3 regions of the Acetonema longum DSM 6540 genome follow, and region 1 is predicted to be linked to each of the others. Evidence: riboswitches for the same ligand, from Rfam matches in the RefSeq annotation. Region 1 holds a riboswitch; each other region holds the start of a gene.
What was found. Region 1 has a riboswitch for thiamine pyrophosphate ahead of thiC (phosphomethylpyrimidine synthase ThiC). Riboswitches for the same ligand answer to the same signal wherever they lie in the genome.
Positions count from the first base shown of each region.

Region 2: linked by a shared signal. The riboswitch ahead of thiT (energy-coupled thiamine transporter ThiT) and the one ahead of thiC (phosphomethylpyrimidine synthase ThiC) in region 1 are both predicted to bind thiamine pyrophosphate.
Region 3: linked by a shared signal. The riboswitch ahead of thiS (sulfur carrier protein ThiS) and the one ahead of thiC (phosphomethylpyrimidine synthase ThiC) in region 1 are both predicted to bind thiamine pyrophosphate.

Region 1 covers NZ_AFGF01000066.1:28,786-34,622, forward strand. Annotated here, with positions in the region: gene ALO_RS08320 (sigma 54-interacting transcriptional regulator) at 1-736, shown strand, start outside; gene alr (alanine racemase) at 733-1,845, shown strand; gene thiC (phosphomethylpyrimidine synthase ThiC) at 1,893-3,194, opposite strand; TPP riboswitch at 3,353-3,450, opposite strand; gene ALO_RS08335 (GerMN domain-containing protein) at 3,461-4,033, opposite strand; gene ALO_RS20780 (N-acetylmuramoyl-L-alanine amidase family protein) at 4,033-5,619, opposite strand; gene ALO_RS08345 (DUF3006 domain-containing protein) at 5,832-5,837, opposite strand, start outside.
Region 2 covers NZ_AFGF01000050.1:45,700-51,536, reverse strand. Annotated here, with positions in the region: gene ALO_RS06175 (L-fuculose-phosphate aldolase) at 1-72, opposite strand, end outside; gene ALO_RS06170 (HD-GYP domain-containing protein) at 201-1,277, opposite strand; TPP riboswitch at 1,478-1,581, shown strand; gene thiT (energy-coupled thiamine transporter ThiT) at 1,737-2,330, shown strand; gene ALO_RS06160 (MFS transporter) at 2,456-3,868, shown strand; gene ALO_RS06155 (GNAT family N-acetyltransferase) at 4,114-4,860, shown strand; gene ALO_RS06150 (lysophospholipid acyltransferase family protein) at 4,911-5,837, shown strand, end outside.
Region 3 covers NZ_AFGF01000119.1:44,326-50,162, forward strand. Annotated here, with positions in the region: gene ALO_RS12765 (cyclase family protein) at 152-736, opposite strand; gene ALO_RS12770 (MarR family winged helix-turn-helix transcriptional regulator) at 895-1,422, shown strand; gene ALO_RS12775 (nitrite/sulfite reductase domain-containing protein) at 1,499-2,170, shown strand; gene ALO_RS12780 (CGGC domain-containing protein) at 2,266-2,616, shown strand; TPP riboswitch at 2,672-2,778, shown strand; gene thiS (sulfur carrier protein ThiS) at 2,848-3,048, shown strand; gene ALO_RS12790 (thiazole synthase) at 3,052-3,831, shown strand; gene thiH (2-iminoacetate synthase ThiH) at 3,855-4,961, shown strand; gene thiE (thiamine phosphate synthase) at 5,029-5,676, shown strand.

The DNA.
Region 1 (5,837 bases):
CGCTAACAAAGGCGGTAAGCAGGGTCTATTTGAGTTCGCCCACGGGGGAACTATCTTCCTGGATGAAATCGGGGAATTGTCAACGCAACTGCAAGCCAAGCTACTGCGGGTCCTGCAGGACGGACATATCCGCCGGATTGGCGGCATGCGGGAAATTCCGGTGGACGTCCGAATTTTAGCGGCCACTAACCGCAACCTCGAAGCCATGATCGCCGAACGCAAGTATCGAGAAGATCTATACTACCGTTTAAATGTAATCCCCCTGGTAATCCCGCCGCTGCGGGACCGCAAAGACGATATTCCGCTGTTAGCGCGAATGTTTTTACAACGTTTTGCCGCTAAAATGCAAAAAAATATAAATACTATCAGTGAAACCGCGCTGTATAAGTTAAATCATTATTACTGGCCCGGCAATGTACGGGAACTGGAGAACGTAATGGAGCGCTGCGCCAATATGATACGAGGTTCAATGGTGCTGGCGGAGCATATCTCGTTTGGCTCTGCCTGTACCCTTCCCGATCCGGATAACCCCAAAACACTGCGCGGCTTATCCCAGACAGTTGAGGATGCTGAACGGGAAGTTCTTACCGCCGCCCTCAGGCAATACGCTACTTCCCGTCAATTAGGCGCGGCGTTGGGCCTGTCCCATACCGCCGTTCTTAAGAAATTGCAGAAATACGGACTGAAACTGCCGCCCCGCCCGCCTATGCAGCCAAACAGAAAGGACAAATCATGAGACCAACCTTTGCTCAAATTAATCTGGCGGCTATCCGCCATAACCTGCAACAGGTAAAACAGACAATAGCCCCCGGCGTCCGGATCATCGCCGTGGTAAAATCCAATGCCTATGGGCATGGCGCCGTTCCGGTAAGCCGCGCCTTGTTAGAGGCCGGAGCGGATTCACTGGCAGTAGCCCTCCCGGAAGAAGGAGTACAGCTTCGGGAAGCCGGCATTCAGGCTCCTATCCTGGTACTGGGGATGTTCCTGCCGGAACAGGCCGGCTTGTATGTGGAATACGACCTAACCGCCGCAGTTGTTACCGAGAGATGTTTGACCGCTTTGGCCGAGGCTGCCCGCCGTAAAACATCCTATGCCACTGTCATGGTAAAACTGGACACCGGGATGGGGCGCATCGGCATCTTTCCATCACAGCTTTTATCCTTCCTGGAAATGATCAAGCAGCGTAAAGAGCTTCGTTTAGCAGGTATGTTTACTCACCTGGCCTGCGCCGACGCGGCAAATAAAGATCACGCCTGCAGCCAGTTAGCTATTTTTCAGTCTTCTGTCCAGCAGGCCCGGGAACACAATATCCTCCTTCCGCTTGTAAGCGCGGCCAACAGCGCCACCATCATCGACCTGCCGCCCGGACACTGTTCCGCCGTCCGTCCCGGCATCATCCTGTACGGCCTTCCTCCCTCACACGAAATGCAGCAGCACCTGAACCTCAAACCGGCTATGGAGTTAAAAACCCGGGTGGTGTATGTAAAGCATGTCCCGGCCAACACCTCAGTCAGTTACGGCTACACTTACTCTACCAGTCAGCCTACCTGGCTGGCTACCCTGCCCCTGGGTTACGGCGACGGCTACAACCGGCATCTGTCCAATAAGGCCCAGGTTTTAATCGGCGGCAAACGTCGCCCGGTCGTAGGCAGGGTATGTATGGACCAGATCATAGTTGATATCGGCGACACCTGCGATGTAAAAATAGGTGATGAAGCCGTACTGTTCGGCCGTCAGGGCGCCGAAGAGATCAGCATTGCCGAACTGGCCGACCTAAGCGGCACCATTAGCTATGAGCTGCTGTGCGCTATAAGCGCCAGAGTACCCAGGATATATGTTGACTGATTATACTAAAACCCTTAATGCCGCAAGCATCAAGGGTTTTATCTGTTTTAGCAGGATTCGGGACTTTTTCCGAGGTATTGTCCCACAATTTTCATGGCGCAATAATTGCCGCACATGGAACAGGCTTCGGCGCCGCCAGGGTTTCTGGCTTGGCGATAATTAGCCGCTTTGACTGGATCGATGGCCAGTTTGATTTGCCTATCCCAATCTAAGGCTTTCCTGGCCTTAGACATCTCCAGATCCCATTCCCAGGCGCCTTTTACGCCTTTGATGATATCGGCGGCATGGGCCGCAATACGTGAAGCCATGATACCTTCCCTTACATCGTCAATATTCGGCAATCCCAGATGTTCGGCCGGAGTTACATAGCAGAGGAAGTCGGCGCCGGCAGCTGCGGCCAAAGTACCGCCAATTGCCGCAGTAATGTGATCATAGCCTGGAGCCACATCGGTTACCAAAGGTCCAAGCACGTAAAAGGGAGCGCCTTTGCACAACTGCTTCTGAAGTTTCACGTTGGCTTCAATCTGGTCATAGGGCACATGGCCCGGACCTTCCACCATGACCTGCACCCCTCTGGCCCAGGCCCGGTCCACCAGTTCACCCAGGATTAGCAGTTCCTGGACCTGAGCCCGGTCGGTGGCATCGGCCAAACATCCCGGCCTCAGTCCGTCACCCAGACTCAATGTTACATCATATTTTTCGCAGATCGAGAGAAGATCATCAAACCGCTCATACAAAGGATTCTCCTTGTCGTTATGCAGCATCCAGCCGGTCAAAAAGGAGCCCCCGCGGCTGACAATATCCGCCGTGCGGCCCTGCTGACGCAGACGGGCAATCGTGGCCTGGGTCACACCACAGTGCACCGTCATAAAATCAGCGCCGTCTTTGGCCTGTTTTTCAATCGTAGCCAGCATATCGTCGCCGGTCATGGCAATGATGGATCCCCGGTCGCGAATCGCCTCTACCGTGGCCTGATAAATCGGCACAGTCCCTACCGCGATCGTAGACTTGGCAATAATCGCCCTGCGGGATGCGTCAATGTCATCCCCGGTACTGAGATCCATGACCGCGTCCGCCCCTGCCGCAATAGCTGCCGCCAGTTTATCCAGTTCCGGCGCCAGATCAGGATAGGCGCTGGAAGTGCCGATATTGGCATTAACCTTAGTGCGAAGTCCCAGGCCAAAACCTCGTGGTTCCAGGGTGGCATGGTTAATGTTAGCGCACAGGGCAATTGTGCCCTCGGCCACGCGCTGTCTAATCAGTTCGGTTTCCAGACCCTCGTATTCAGCCACCTGGCGCATAGCATCGGTTATTCTACCGGCCCGGGCCTGCTGCATTTGTGTAGCCATGGTATCTTCCCCCTTATTCATAATTGACAAGAAACAAGCCCGCTTTGCGGAGCTTTTTCCGTCTTGACGAGAAACAAACCCGCTTTGCGGAGCTTTTTCCGTCTTGATAAAAAGACAGCCATTCAACCTAAATTGGTTAAACGGCTGTCTAACATCCAACAGTCTTTTAACCACTTCCCTACGCTGGTATTACCCAGAAATCAGGTTCAAAGAGTCGGCTTTCGCCTCTCAGCATGATGCACCCCTAGTGGTTATATTCAATTTATCTACTTTTTAACCGGCTGTTTAATAATTCCTTCCGACCGGCTAAGCGGCTCACTGATGTCCAAATGGCCTGAAAGTGTCTGTACCACCTTACCATCAATCAGGATTTGCACTTTCTTGATTTCCGGAAATTCCGTAAGAGTATTGACAATCGCCCCGATGGTTAAAATTTCATTAGTCGACCCGCCGGGGTTTTGTTTTTTCAGCTTATCGTTGAAATTCACGTAGGCAATTTTGTCTTTTACCTTAATGCTAATCAGCTTGGCCACCGGCGGTATAACCGGCAGTAGGTCTTTATTTTTCGGACCTGCCATCAAAAGCTCCATCGCCGACTGCACCGGGTTAGCGGGTTTGTCAAGGGTGGCTGTTTCCGGCGCCAGGTATATTGCGTCCTTAGTGGCAAAATATACTGTGATTGTAACCTTATTGTTTGCCGGGGCTTTAGGCTGACTAACGTCCTCTGCTCGCCTGCCTGGTGCATCACTGCCGGCAGGTACGGTGTCCGTACAACCGCCGCCCATTAGCCAGACCATCATCATCAGAATCATCCATACGGCGAGTTTTCTGTATGACATTATTGCCCACCCCCCTGTTTGGCTGCCTGTGCGAAAAATGTTTCCAGCCCCTGTACAATCCCCCGGGCTATCTTCTCTTGAAATTCAGGGGAGGCAAGTAATTTCTCCTCTTGCTTGTTAGAAAGGAAAGCCATTTCAACCAATGCTGCAGGCATCAGTGTATATTTATTTACATAAAAGTTAGTGGCGCTGATCGAGCGATCCGGCAATCCCCCGGCTTTTATCATTTCCTGCTGCAAAGACCGGGCCAGCATAGCATCATAACTCGATTTGGCAAAATAGAATGTCTGGGTTCCTTTAATGGCCGGATTGGGAGCAGCATTAGAGTGAATGCTGATAAATACATCCGCTTTGGCATGATTGGCAATGGCGGTCCTAGCCCTTAATTCATCACGGTCAGTGATACTGGCGCTATAGACGTCCACATCGGTTTCTCTGGTCATGATAACCTTGGCACCGGCTTTCTCCAACATTGCCTTCAGTTGTTTGGCCACAGCCAAATTAGCGGTTTTCTCCTGCAGCCCGGTTACTCCGATCGCACCCGGATCGCTGCCGCCATGGCCGGGATCAATGGCAATAATTTTATTGGCCAGCCCGGACGTAAACTGAAACTTGCCCGGAGGCGTCTTTTTATTGATATCAATCACAACCCGATAGGGTTTAGCGGATTTTGCATCCTCGGGCATAGTAAAAACTTTGTATTCTCCCTCGGTCAAGGCAAAGGGAATATCAATCATCAAACGGCTGTCATCTTTTTCTGATGGCACAATCGTGATTCTATCAGCAATTTTGCCATCAAATTCATATTGCTTCGGAATTTTTTCCAAAGGCGCTCCTTTGGTCCCTTTCAGTTCCACCGTCAAGCGGGGAACAGGCAAAGCACTTATCACTGCGGCAGGTTGAACCGGAGCCGAAAGATCAACCACAATTCGCAGCTTACTTTCCCCGGTTACCGCATCCAGATGGGTAAAAGAACGCACTTGCAAAAGCTGGGCCGGCACTTGCTTTTCAGAAGCCTTGCTCTCTGCCGCCGCCAAGGTCGATGGAACTGCTGCAGTCACCGGTGTTTTTGCATCGCCGGCGTCTGTGGCCGCTGGTTTGCTTTGAGTGCTCGCCCGGGCAGCCTGCGCAGCATCCATATGTACATCCACTACCACACGATAGGGTTTGTCGGCTTGAGCATCATTCGCCAATGTAAATACTTTAATATCCTTAGGAGTGATCTTTTGGTTCAAATCCAGGTTTACCCGGGTACTGGCCCCGTATACGGTAAAACTTGTCTTATCTACCATGGCGTCATCCATTGCCAGGGTGTTCCCATTGGCGGGAACTGCTCCTTTGATCGCTACAACCAACCGTGATGCCGAACTACCGGTTACGACTCCCTGAGCCTCAACAGGGCCTGTCACATCAAAGACATACCGCATGACGTTAATCCCTTTTGCGTCATCCATGAATATCCCTGAGCGGAGTTGCGTGATTTCCGCCCGACTCGGTGCAGCCATCGCAGGGCGATCTGTTGCGGCGACCTGTACCAAAACCAAACTTAAAACCAGTATAAACCAGGAAAGCGTCCGACGCAACAAAATACACCTCCTACATTGCGACGTCAACAGATATCTTCGTTTATATATCGTAAAATTCCTGCAAAAACATTAGTGTAAAATGCTGTAATAAGCATATTAATGTATAAATTTTTTAAAAAATTATTACCCGCCGGGATCACAGCGGGGTAACAAAAAAAGAAGGCCGGTAAACCTTCTTTTATACAGACAATCCATCATTATCTCTATCCGTGTCAGTT
Region 2 (5,837 bases), on a different contig from region 1:
CTTTGTCAGGCCGGTGGTAATCAGTTTCTGGCCATATTCTACGATCAGTTCCCGCTCTTTCTGAAGCAGCATGCGGTTTCCCCCTTGTCACCTGAGTTTCTGATATTTACTACCATACCATGTTTCCCCGGTGACAATCAAGTTGCGCAGAAGTGGACCGCCTGCCGGAACAGTGGCTCCGGCGGGCGGTTAAGGTTATTCTATGAAATTCCGCCGTTAACTGCGGCCAGATATTCTTGATTTAATATATGTTTGATGGCAATCCCTTTCACGGTGGACAAGTCGATGATTGCACCGGCTGTGGTTCTAACCAGTGGCTTGGTGAACCGTTCTCTGTCGAAAAGTACTACTTGAGCCGTACGGTCATCGGTTAGCATGATCGAGCTGTTAATAAGGCAGTCTCGCACACTGTCGAGGAAAGGCTGGCAGACTTCAGGGCAGAATTTAGTAAATTTATTCTGAGCAATATGCTCCAGCGAGATAAACGGATTGACAGTATCGTGGTAAGCTTCCCTGTGAAAAGCATTTGCTACGGCGATGATCCGGGCAAGGACAGGAATTTTGTCGCCCTGCTTAGCCAGGGGAAAGCCGCTGCCGTCCATGTATTCATGGTGGTAGAGAACAGCCGCCAGAACATCCTGGGAAATGCCGTCTACATTACGCAGCAATTTAGCTCCGTGAATGACATGATCTTCCGGTCCGGAACTGCCATCCTGGGGAATGACTAATTTGCCGATATCATGCAGCAGTCCGGCCAGGACCAGTGTTTGGACGGTTTCTTCCGGCAGCCTCATGGCACGGCCAATCATGCCGCTGATAAATGCCACCATAACCGAATGACGGGAAACCTCATCGGCCAATTTCTGATCGCAGACTAGAAGGTACTCCATAAGGGTGGGGCCGGTTGACAGCACGGTGGAATAAATGCCGAAAGAGATATCTTTAAGTTCCGGTACCGGTACTTGCTTTTGGTTGCGGACAAAATCGAAAGACCGGGAGGAACTGTCGACAATGCTGCTATATTCCTTATAAAAATCTTTAAACACCTGGGACAGACTGTCCGGCTGCTCCGGCTGTTCCGACGGTTGATTTGGCGCAGCTGCAACATCATCCACTATGTATACAAAGCGAATGTCCCACATCGCTAAAAGCGAGATGGTCCTGGTCGTCACCGCCGCGTTTTTTCCCAGGAGGACTTTACCGGTCGGCGACAAGACAGACGAACCGATGATCATGCCCGGGACTAAGTCGTTAACGGCCAACAATTTGGTTTCCATTTGAATCCACTCCTTCTTTACCAAAGATCTATGGGATACATATCAGACGATACCTAATAGCTGCTTAACTGTTAGTATACATGAGCTGGGAAGAAAACATAATAAGGCTCAGTTCCTGTCTCCGTGGTGCTCCTGTCCTAAAAGAAAATTGCGGATTGCCAAAAATAAGCAAATATATTAGAATAAGTATAAATTGAATACAGGATAGCTAGGGGTGCCGCAGGCTGAGAAATGAAAGCAATTTCATTGACCCTCATCACCTGATCTGGATAATGCCAGTGTAGGGAAGCGATATAATATGATAAATGTTAAAACGCGATCCTGCAGGATTGCGTTTTTCTTTATATCAGAATTAATAAGAGACGCCTTGCGTCCTTGCTAGTACATAAACGCATAACGCATTAAAGAAAAGTAAGGGGAGATGATCTTATGACTGACTCATTGATTAAAAAATTGAATATGCTTGCGGACAATCCGGTCAGTATCGCGGTCCTTTTAGGATTGATGCTTCTGATACTGGCCTTCCTGCGCATCAAAAAAATCGCTTTGCAGCCGCGGCTAATCACACATATCGGCCTGGCGCTTGCTTTGGCGCTCATACTGCACACCTTCCGCCTGTATCACATGCCGCAGGGCGGCAGCATCACTTTGGGAGCGATGGTGCCACTGCTGCTGATTGCCTTTTTGTACGGACCGGAAGTAGGTTATCTTGCCGGGTTTGTTTATGGTCTGATCCATTTGATTCAGAGTCCTTATATTTTACATCCGGTGCAGGTGTTGTTCGATTACCCTTTGCCGTATATGGCGCTTGGCCTTGCAGGCTATTTTCGGGACCGGATTTTTTGGGGAACAATTGTCGGCGTTTTGGGACGGTTTATCTGCCATTACATATCAGGAATTGTATTTTTTGCCAGCTATGCTCCAGAAAGCATGTCTCCTTATGTATATTCCGCCATCTTCAACGCCGGCTACCTGATTCCTAACCTGCTCATCTGCCTCTTAATCATGCGGCTTTTACCGCTGGAGCGGATTAAGCTGACATTGTCGCGGTGAAAAGAGCAGGGCGCTGTTAAACGCAGTGGCTGTTTTATTTTAGATATAAAAAGCATTATAATAGTTGCAGCAGACCTATTTGCGGCTTAACGGGGATGCAAATATATGAAAAATGAGGACTATGCATGAATAGGATTCTTCCATTGGAAACAGCTGTATTGATTGTGGTTATGGCTACATCTTTTTTGACGCCGTTTATGGGCAGCGCTGTGAACCTGTCCATACCGGCCATTGCAGCCGAATTTGGCGATAATGCCCTGTTGCTGGGATGGATGGTCACCGGTTATTTATTGACTTCGGCGGTGTTTCTGCTGCCTTTTGGCCGCTACGCGGATATTGTGGGCCGGAAAAAAGTCTTTATTGCCGGTACCGTCTTATTTTCTCTGTTTGCCGCGTTATCCGGCCTTGCCTGGTCCCTGACATCACTGATCTGGTTCAGGGCGGCTCAGGGCATTGCCAGCGCCATGATTTTTAGCACCGGCATGGCCATTTTGACCACCGTCTATCCGGCTCCAAAGCGGGGCAAGGCTATGGGCCTGACGGCTGCAGTTGTCTATATTGGCCTGGCGGCGGGACCGGTGCTGGGCGGCGTGATGAATCATTATCTGGGCTGGCGCAGCATCTTTCATTTTACCGCCATCATCGGCATACTGGCAGCCCTGCTGGCCATCTGGCGGCTGGAAGGGGAATGGGCAGGCGCCCGGGGAGAGACCTTTGACTTCATTGGCAGCACTGGCTACATCCTGGCGCTTTCGGCCGTCCTGTACGGCTTTTCTTCCATCTCCAGCGTGATCTGGGCAAAATACATCCTGGTTGCAGGCCTGGCGCTGATGGCCCTGTTTTTGCATCACCAGTCCCGCCAGCAGCATCCCATCCTGCAGGTGGAGCTATTCCGCCAAAACAAGGTTTTCGCCTATTCCAACCTGGCGGCCATGATTAACTACAGCGCCACATTTGCGGTAGGCTTTTTGATATCGCTGCATCTGCAGCTGGTGATGGGGTATGATTCCCAGATGGCCGGCCTGATTTTGCTGTCGCAGCCCGTGCTGATGGCGGCGCTCTCCCCCTTTGCCGGCACCCTCTCAGACCGTATATCGCCTTCCATATTGGCTTCCTGGGGCATGGGCATCACCGCCCTGGGGTTATTCCTGTTCGTCTTTATCAGCGTCGACACATACTTAGGGCTGATCATCGCCAATCTGGCGCTGATCGGAGTAGGCTTCGCCCTGTTTGCCTCTCCTAATAATAACGCCATCATGAGCGCGGTGGAGAAGAAGCTTTACGGCGTGGCTTCCTCGTCCCTGGGGACCATGAGATTGGTGGGCCAGGCAGTCAGCATGGCTGTGGTCACCCTGCTGATCGCCAGCTTTGTGGGAGATGCGGGCCTGAACAAGAATTCCGCTCCTATGATCGTGGCCGCTTCCCGGGCATCCTTCATGGTGTTTACAGCCATCTGCATTATTGGGGTATTTGCATCGCTGGCCCGGGGGAGCAAAGAGCGGTCTGCCCCTGATGACGCGAAAGGTCAGCAGGATTAGCCGGGCATTTGGGCGCAGGGTGCTTCTGTTTTGAACATAGCTTAGATCGTAAACCGGGATATTCCAGCCGAATCTGGCGGAGAATATCCCGGTTTTTGTCTTTGAATCAATCTTTTTCTATCTTTTTTTACAAACCGTTACAAAACGTTAACAAAAATTAACAGTGGGTTAATTTTTTATAAATGGCTAAACGGTACAATTAGACTATGCATTACAACAGGTTTAAGTATAAGGGAGGTATGACGATGCAGCTCCGGGAAGGAAAATACTTAGTCAAACTGGCTGAAAATGCAAGCGAAAAAGAACAGGTTTACCGGCTCCGGCATAATGTTTACCATAAAGAAATGAATTTTGCGGGCAAACAGACAGAAGGTGAACAGGAATATGACTCTTATGATGAAATTTGCGATCATCTGATGATTTGCGATGAGGAAGCAGGCCAATGCGTCGGGACTTTTCGGTTTTTATCGGGTAAAAGGCTGCAGGGAAACCAAGGCTTTTATTCGGAGCAATGGTTTGATATTGGACAGTTAAAGTGTGAAAGAAACAGAGTTTTGGAACTGGGGCGGGCTTGTATCGATATCCCGTACCGGAATACCAAAGTCTTTAAACTGCTATTTTCCGGTGTAGGCGCTTATCTGAAGTTATTTCCCCATGATTACATGATTGGTCTTACCACTGTGTCATTTGATTCCAGGACCGATATCAAAATGATCATCGAATATCTGACTGAGAAAAAAGTGGTTAACATCTCTTTTGGCGTAAAGCCAAAAAAAGATTTCTATATCGACGAAGCCGAGGGAGGGAGTTACACCATCGCCGCTGTCAGTGAACGGGAAATCATCAATAAGATGTCCACCCTTATGCTGGCCTATTATAAATACGGGGCGGAGTTTATCAGCGAACCGTCTGTTGACGCTGATTTCAATCCGCCGGTAGTTGACTTTTTTACGATTTTCCCGGCCGAAAAATATCCCAGCTGGGCATCCTGAAATTATCCTTATTTACATTCAAATTCCGTCACATAAAGAGGTCAATAAGTATGAAGAACTTTGTTCTCTCAGCCGCAATCCGGCTTAAACGAAACATATTAGCGCTGCTGCAGATTGCGGCGGCTTATATCATTGTATATGTCGTATTTAAACCGGGAGCGGCAATAAAGATCGACCGCAGCGGGATACAGGGAATCAAGCCGCCGTTTATCGTACTGGGCAATCATACATCGAATTTTGATCCGGCGCTGGTGCAGTATGCCATTCCCTATCCCTGTTATTTTCTCACCTCGAATTACTACTTTCGCCTGCCGGTTATCGGCAGGCTGTTACGGCTGTTCGAAGCCATTCCAAAGATACAATTCTCCCCTGACATGCGCTCGGCGCGCAAAACAGTAGAGGTGATTTCCCGGGGCGGCGTGGTGGGCATATTTCCGGAAGGACGCCGTTCGGTTGACGGGAGTTGCTGCCCGATACCGGAATCAGTGGCGAAGCTTATTAAAAAATTAAAGGTTCCCGTTGTGGCCGTCAAAACAAACGGGGGTTACTTTGTCTGGCCCCGCTGGTCGCCTGACTGGCGGCGGGGGAGGGTGGAAACGGTGGCGGTGCAGCTGCTGTCAGCCGAAGACATTGCCGGAATGAGCACCCGGGAAATATATGATACAGTTTGCCGGGCTTTGACCTATAATGACTACGAATGGAATCGTAATGCCCGGGAGATTTATCCTCATAACGATGCAGCTGAAAACCTGCATCTTATTTTGCATCAATGTCCCCGCTGCCATGGCGAAAGCGTCATGGGCAGCAGCCGGAACAAGCTCTTGTGCAACCGGTGCGGTAACGGGGCGATAGTTGATGTATATGGATTTTTGCTGCCTATTAACAAGAAAAGCGTTATTTTTAACAATCCGGTAGAATGGAACGCCTGGCAGCGTCAGAACATGTTGGTCTGTTTACAGGATGAGAACTATCAGATT
Region 3 (5,837 bases), on a different contig from region 1:
ATATAAATAATCGAAATTGATTATCGTTTTCGCTCATACTTGTCTTTTAGACTACGGGCGAACAAGAATAAGCCCGTCCTTTTGGGAGCAGGCTTATTCGTATAACAGGGCAGGACTATTCACCTTTAGGGTTCTAAAACAAAACAGCCGGTTAAATCTCCGCAACGATTCTGCAGGGCAGACCTGTCAAACCCAGATAATTGACGGGGTAAGTGTGTACCATGAAGCTGCGTCCCTTGCTTTCCTGCAACAGGATATCCAGGTTATTCAGGTTTTCAATAACAAAGATTCCATGGTCGGCGCAATACCTATCGGCCTGCGGATGTTCCGCCGGTTTGCGGATGCCGGCGGTATCAATGCCAATCAGGCTTACTTTTTTATTTACCAAATAGGTGATCAATGCCTGGGATAATTCGGGATGGGCCGTAAAATATTCCGGACTGCCGTATTTTTTTTCTTTCAGGCAGCCGGTATGAAACATGACAAAATCGTTTTCGGCAATTTTAGCGGCATCGATGTCCGTTGCCTCGATATCCCGGCCTTTTACATGGCTGACATCAAACACCTTGCCCGTTCTCTCGGTATTTTCCAGATGGAATTCTTTATCCATAATGTCAAAATGGGTTCCAATATGGCCGAATTTCGCCACAGGCGGTATCTGCTTATCCGCGCCAAGATTAGAAAGGGTATTGACGATTTCTTCTGTAACTGCTACTGACAAATCGATTTTCATCATTCATCACTCCTAATCAGATTGTTTCCCGGGAAACAATCTGATTATAGCAAAATATTGTTTCCTTGTAAATCATTTGATCAAGTTTTTTTTTAGCCTGATATCATGTATAATAGTGGTGTTTCCGGCTGAACAGTATTTTATAAAGTTAGGTTGATAGCATGCAGAATAAAGAATGGGAAGTCAAGAAAGTAATACAGAAGATTGAGACGTTGATCTATAACTTTAACAATATGGAAGACCACGAGAAAAGGATACTGCAGGCGATTTTAAGCGATCCGTGCTGGGCGGAACTGCAGCATGTAAGTATATCCTTAGCGGAGTGTCACGTCATAGACTGCATCGAACGCAATGAACAGATCAATGCCACGGCCATTGCCAAAAAATTAAACATAACGAAGGGCGGCATCTCCAAAATAACGGCTAAATTAATAAAAAAGGACCTGATCGAACTCCGGCGCCTGGAAAATAATCAGAAAGAAACCTATTATTCATTGAAGCCGCTAGGCAGAAAAATCTTTCAGGTGCATAAAATCCTGCATGAGAAGGCAGCAGAAAAATTCACGGCTATTTTAAATCAATACAGTAAGGAAGAGCTGCAGCTTGCCGGCCGCCTTCTGAGTGATTTAACAGCAGTATTTCGCTCTACCATAGCCGAACAGGACAGGGAACGGCAAACCGGCATGTGACCCAAATCACATCCATACGTTTTGCTGCTGGTATATAATGAAAAGAAACATCTCGCAGAAGGAGCAGGAGGAGCCCATGAATATACCGTTAGCGAAAATACCGATTCTGAATAAACGGGTCCGGTTTCCTGTGTCGCCGCATATTCCCGGCGGCCTGGCAACCCCGGCGGACCTCTGCAGGATTGCCGCTGTCGCCGAAAAGTACGGCGGCACGCTCAAGATTGCCGGCGGCAATATCGTGATTATCGGGTTAACCCTGGCAGACGGCGAAGCGGCGATGAACGAGCTGGGCATGAGACCGGAGTCGTTCCTCAGCAATACCATCCGGGGCGTGACGATGTGCGCCGGCAAGCCTGACTGCCCCAGAGCCCAGCAGGACAGCACCGCCCTGGGTCTGGCCCTGGATGAAGAATTCTTTGATCAGCAAACTCCCGGCAAGCTGCGCATCGGCGTAAGCGGCTGCCCCAACTGTTGCGCCGAAGTGTTTGTCAAGGATATCGGCCTGTTTGGGACGGCTGCCGGTTTTACTGTGATCCTCGGCGGCAGTTCCGGCAGGCAGGCTCAGGTAGGAAGCATTGCAGCCGGTAATGTACCGGCGGAGGAAACAGCGGCTCTTATCCGCCGCATCGTGGATTATTACCGGAACAACGCCAAAAATAAAGAACGGCTGGGGCAAACCATCAACCGCCTCGGGTTGGATCATCTTGTTTCGCAGGCAATACCGTCGCAATACCGGCTGTCTAAGTAGATCCCATCTTCTATTGGCAAGGGTGGATAAAAGGGGCAGAGTATCCGGCAGGTAGATGTTGATCAGCCAACATTACAGCTCGAAAGGAAATTTTTATGAAAATCGCAATTCTGGTCAGGGAAGAAACCATGCGGCGTTGTACCGGCAAAGGCTGTTTGCAGGCCTTTTTTCAACGTAAAGACGCCTTTGCCGGCTATAAAGGTGACGTCGAACTCATCACCTTTTCCCATGCCGGCGGCGATATGGAGCATAAAATCGAAATGATGCGCAAAAACGGGGTGGACGTAGTACACTTATCCTCCTGCCTGCGCGGAAAAGACCCGAACTACGAGGTATTGGCCAAACGCCTCAGCGAGTATTTTGATGTAATCGGTTATACCCATGGCCCTGCTGAAGGAAAAGAGAGAGAAACGCTGAGCATCAAAAAGCAGCAAACGGCGAATTAGAATTTGGATTTTCTTTACAAATCACCGATCCGGGTCTATAATAAAAGAAATTGAATAATTTTGGTGGGGGTGCCCCGGCAGGGGGCTGAGAGGAGCTTGCGGCTCCAACCCTTTGAACCTGATATGGTTAATGCCATCGTAGGGAAGCCTCTGTAGTGTTTGCATAAAAAGGCTTACCGTCAGGTAAGCCTTTTTCATTAGCGCCAAAAAATCATGATAGGAGGCAAAAAAATGCTCATCAGGGTAAACGGCCGGCAAGAGGAAGCTATCGCCGGGATGACGCTGCTGGAATACCTTCGCAACAAAGGCCTGGACCCGGGCCAGGCAGTAGTAGAGTACAATCAGCAGGTTGTGGAACGGGATCAGTGGGGCAGTATCGGGCTAAAGGAAAATGATCAACTGGAAGTCTTGAGGTTTGTGGGAGGAGGGTAAGCAATGGACAGCAATACCGATCCGCTGGTTATCGGCCAGACAACGCTCTCCAGCCGCCTGTTTGTGGGTACAGGCAAATATTCTTCCGATTCTCTTATTTCTGAGGTGCTGAAGCGGTCAGGCGCCCAGGTCATCACAGTAGCCTTGCGGCGGATGGATTTTCATTCCCAGGTGGGCAATGTGACGGACTATATTCCTTCCGGAGTGCAGCTGCTGCCTAATACCTCGGGGGCCCGCAACGCCGAGGAGGCGGTGCGGATTGCCAGGCTGGCCAAAGCCGCCGGCTGCGGCAACTGGATCAAGATCGAAGTCATATCCGACAATAAATACCTGCTGCCCGACGGCTATGAGACGGTGAAGGCCACCGAGATACTGGCCCGGGAGGGGTTTGTGGCGCTGCCCTATATCAGCCCCGACCTGATGGTGGCCAAACGCCTGGTAGAGGCCGGCGCCGCCGCCGTGATGCCCCTGGGAGCGCCGATTGGAACCAACCGGGGATTAAAGACGCGGGAATTGCTTCGCATCCTCATTGATGAGATTCCTTTGCCGGTGATCGTAGACGCAGGCATCGGCAGGCCCTCCCATGCCTGCGAGGCCATGGAAATGGGGGCAGCGGCCTGTCTGTTGAACACCGCCATCGCCAGCGCCGCTGACCCGGGTTTAATGGCCGAGGCTTTCGGCAAGGCGGTCAGCGCAGGACGGCAGGCCTATTGGGCCGGACTGGGCGGCAGGCAGGAATATGCTCAGGCGTCGTCGCCTTTGACCGGCTTTCTACATGAATGATTTTTTAGTAAAGAAGGGATGGCATGAGTTTTTATGAACAGTATCTAAAATACCGGGATTATGATTCGGCCGGCTGTAACCCGGGCAGCAAAACGATCGAGCGGATTTTGGGCCAGGACCGGCTGCTGCCGACGGATTTTCTGGCGCTTTTGTCCCCGGCGGCCCAACCCTATCTGGAGGCCATGGCTCAAAAAGCCCGGCGCTTGACGGTCCAGCATTTCGGCAAGACTATTCTTTTATATACACCGCTTTATCTGTCGGATTACTGCAGCAACCAGTGCCAGTACTGCGGCTTTAACGTCCGCAACCCCTTGAAGCGCAAGCAGTTGTCCCTGGAGGAAGTGGAGGAGGCCGCCAGGAGGATTGCCGCCACCGGCCTCAAGCACATCCTGATTCTGACCGGCGACGCCAGGGCCATTTCCAGCCCGGACTACATCGCCGACTGCGCCGGAGTGCTGAGAAAATATTTTACCTCTATCGCCATCGAAGTGTATGCCATGACCCAGGAAGAATACGGACAGCTGGTTAACGCAGGCGTGGACGGCTTCACCATCTATCAGGAGACGTACAATGAGGAGTATTATGACCTGATTCATGTGAGCGGTCCGAAAAAAGATTACCGCTTTCGCCTGGACGCGCCGGAACGGGCCTGCCGGGCAGGCATGCGCTCGGTCAATATCGGCGCCTTGCTGGGGCTGGATGACTGGAGACGGGATGGCTTTTTCACCGGCCTTCACGCCCACTACCTGCAGAATCAGTATCCGGCCGTTGAAATCAGCCTGTCTCTGCCCCGCATCAGGCCCCATGCCGGCGAGTTTCAGCCCCGCTGTCCGGTCACCGATAAACAAATGGTGCAGTTCCTGCTGGCCTTGCGGCTGTTCTTGCCCCGGGCGGGCATTACCATATCCACCCGTGAAAATGCCCGTTTTCGCGACAATCTCCTCTCTTTGGGCGTAACTAAAATGTCGGCCGGATCTCATACCGCCGTAGGGGCCCAGATCGATAAGGAGGAAAATGCCGGGCAGTTTGAAATCTCCGACCCACGGAATGTAGCCGAAATGAGCGCCGCCCTTCGCCAAATGGGGTACCAGCCGTTATACCAAGACTGGCAGCCAATAGGGGACCGTTGAAAAAGGCCCAGGGGCGAGGCCGCAGATGAGTTATCGCATGGATTAGTAAAGAGGAGGATGATTGTATATGAATCACGCTTCAACCCGGCGGGGCAAGTGGCCAGCCGCCGATATTTACGGCATTACCGCCGAGGAATACTCTAACGGGCGCAGCAATATTGAGGTAGTCCGGGCGATGATCGATGCCGGTGTAAAAGTAATCCAATACCGGGAAAAAGAGAAAAAAAAGCTTTATAAATATCAGGAATGCATCCGGATTCGGGAGATGACCCAAAAAGCCGGCGTGACCTTTATCATCAATGATGATATTGATCTGGCGCTGCTTGTCAAACCTGACGGAGTGCATATCGGCCAGGAGGATTTGCCCATCGAGGAAGTCCGCCAACTGGTGGGAGAGGAAATGATCATCGGCCTGTCCACCCACTCTCCCCAGCAGGCTCAGGAAGCGGTAAAACGGGGCGCCGATTATATCGGGGTGGGTCCGGTGTTTGCCACCCGGACCAAAAAGGATGTCAGCGCTGCCACAGGACTTGACTATGTAAAATATGTTGCCGAGCATATCCCCCTGCCCTCTGTAGCCATTGGCGGCATAAAGACTGACAATATCGCATCTGTCAGGCAAGCGGGAGCAGACTGTTTCGCCTTGATAACAGATATTGTAGGAGCGGCGGATATCGGGGCCAGGATAAAGGAGCTGAGAGCCAGACTGGTTTAAGACCCCATTGAAAAAACAGATAAATCCATAGAAGCAGGAGACCGATTTCCGGTCTCCTGCTTCTATGTCTGGTCCTTGAATCCCGACGATCAATGAATTTTATTTATAATCATGTCTAATTGGATTTAATGGTATCAGAAACAGCACTGCATTTTATTGTT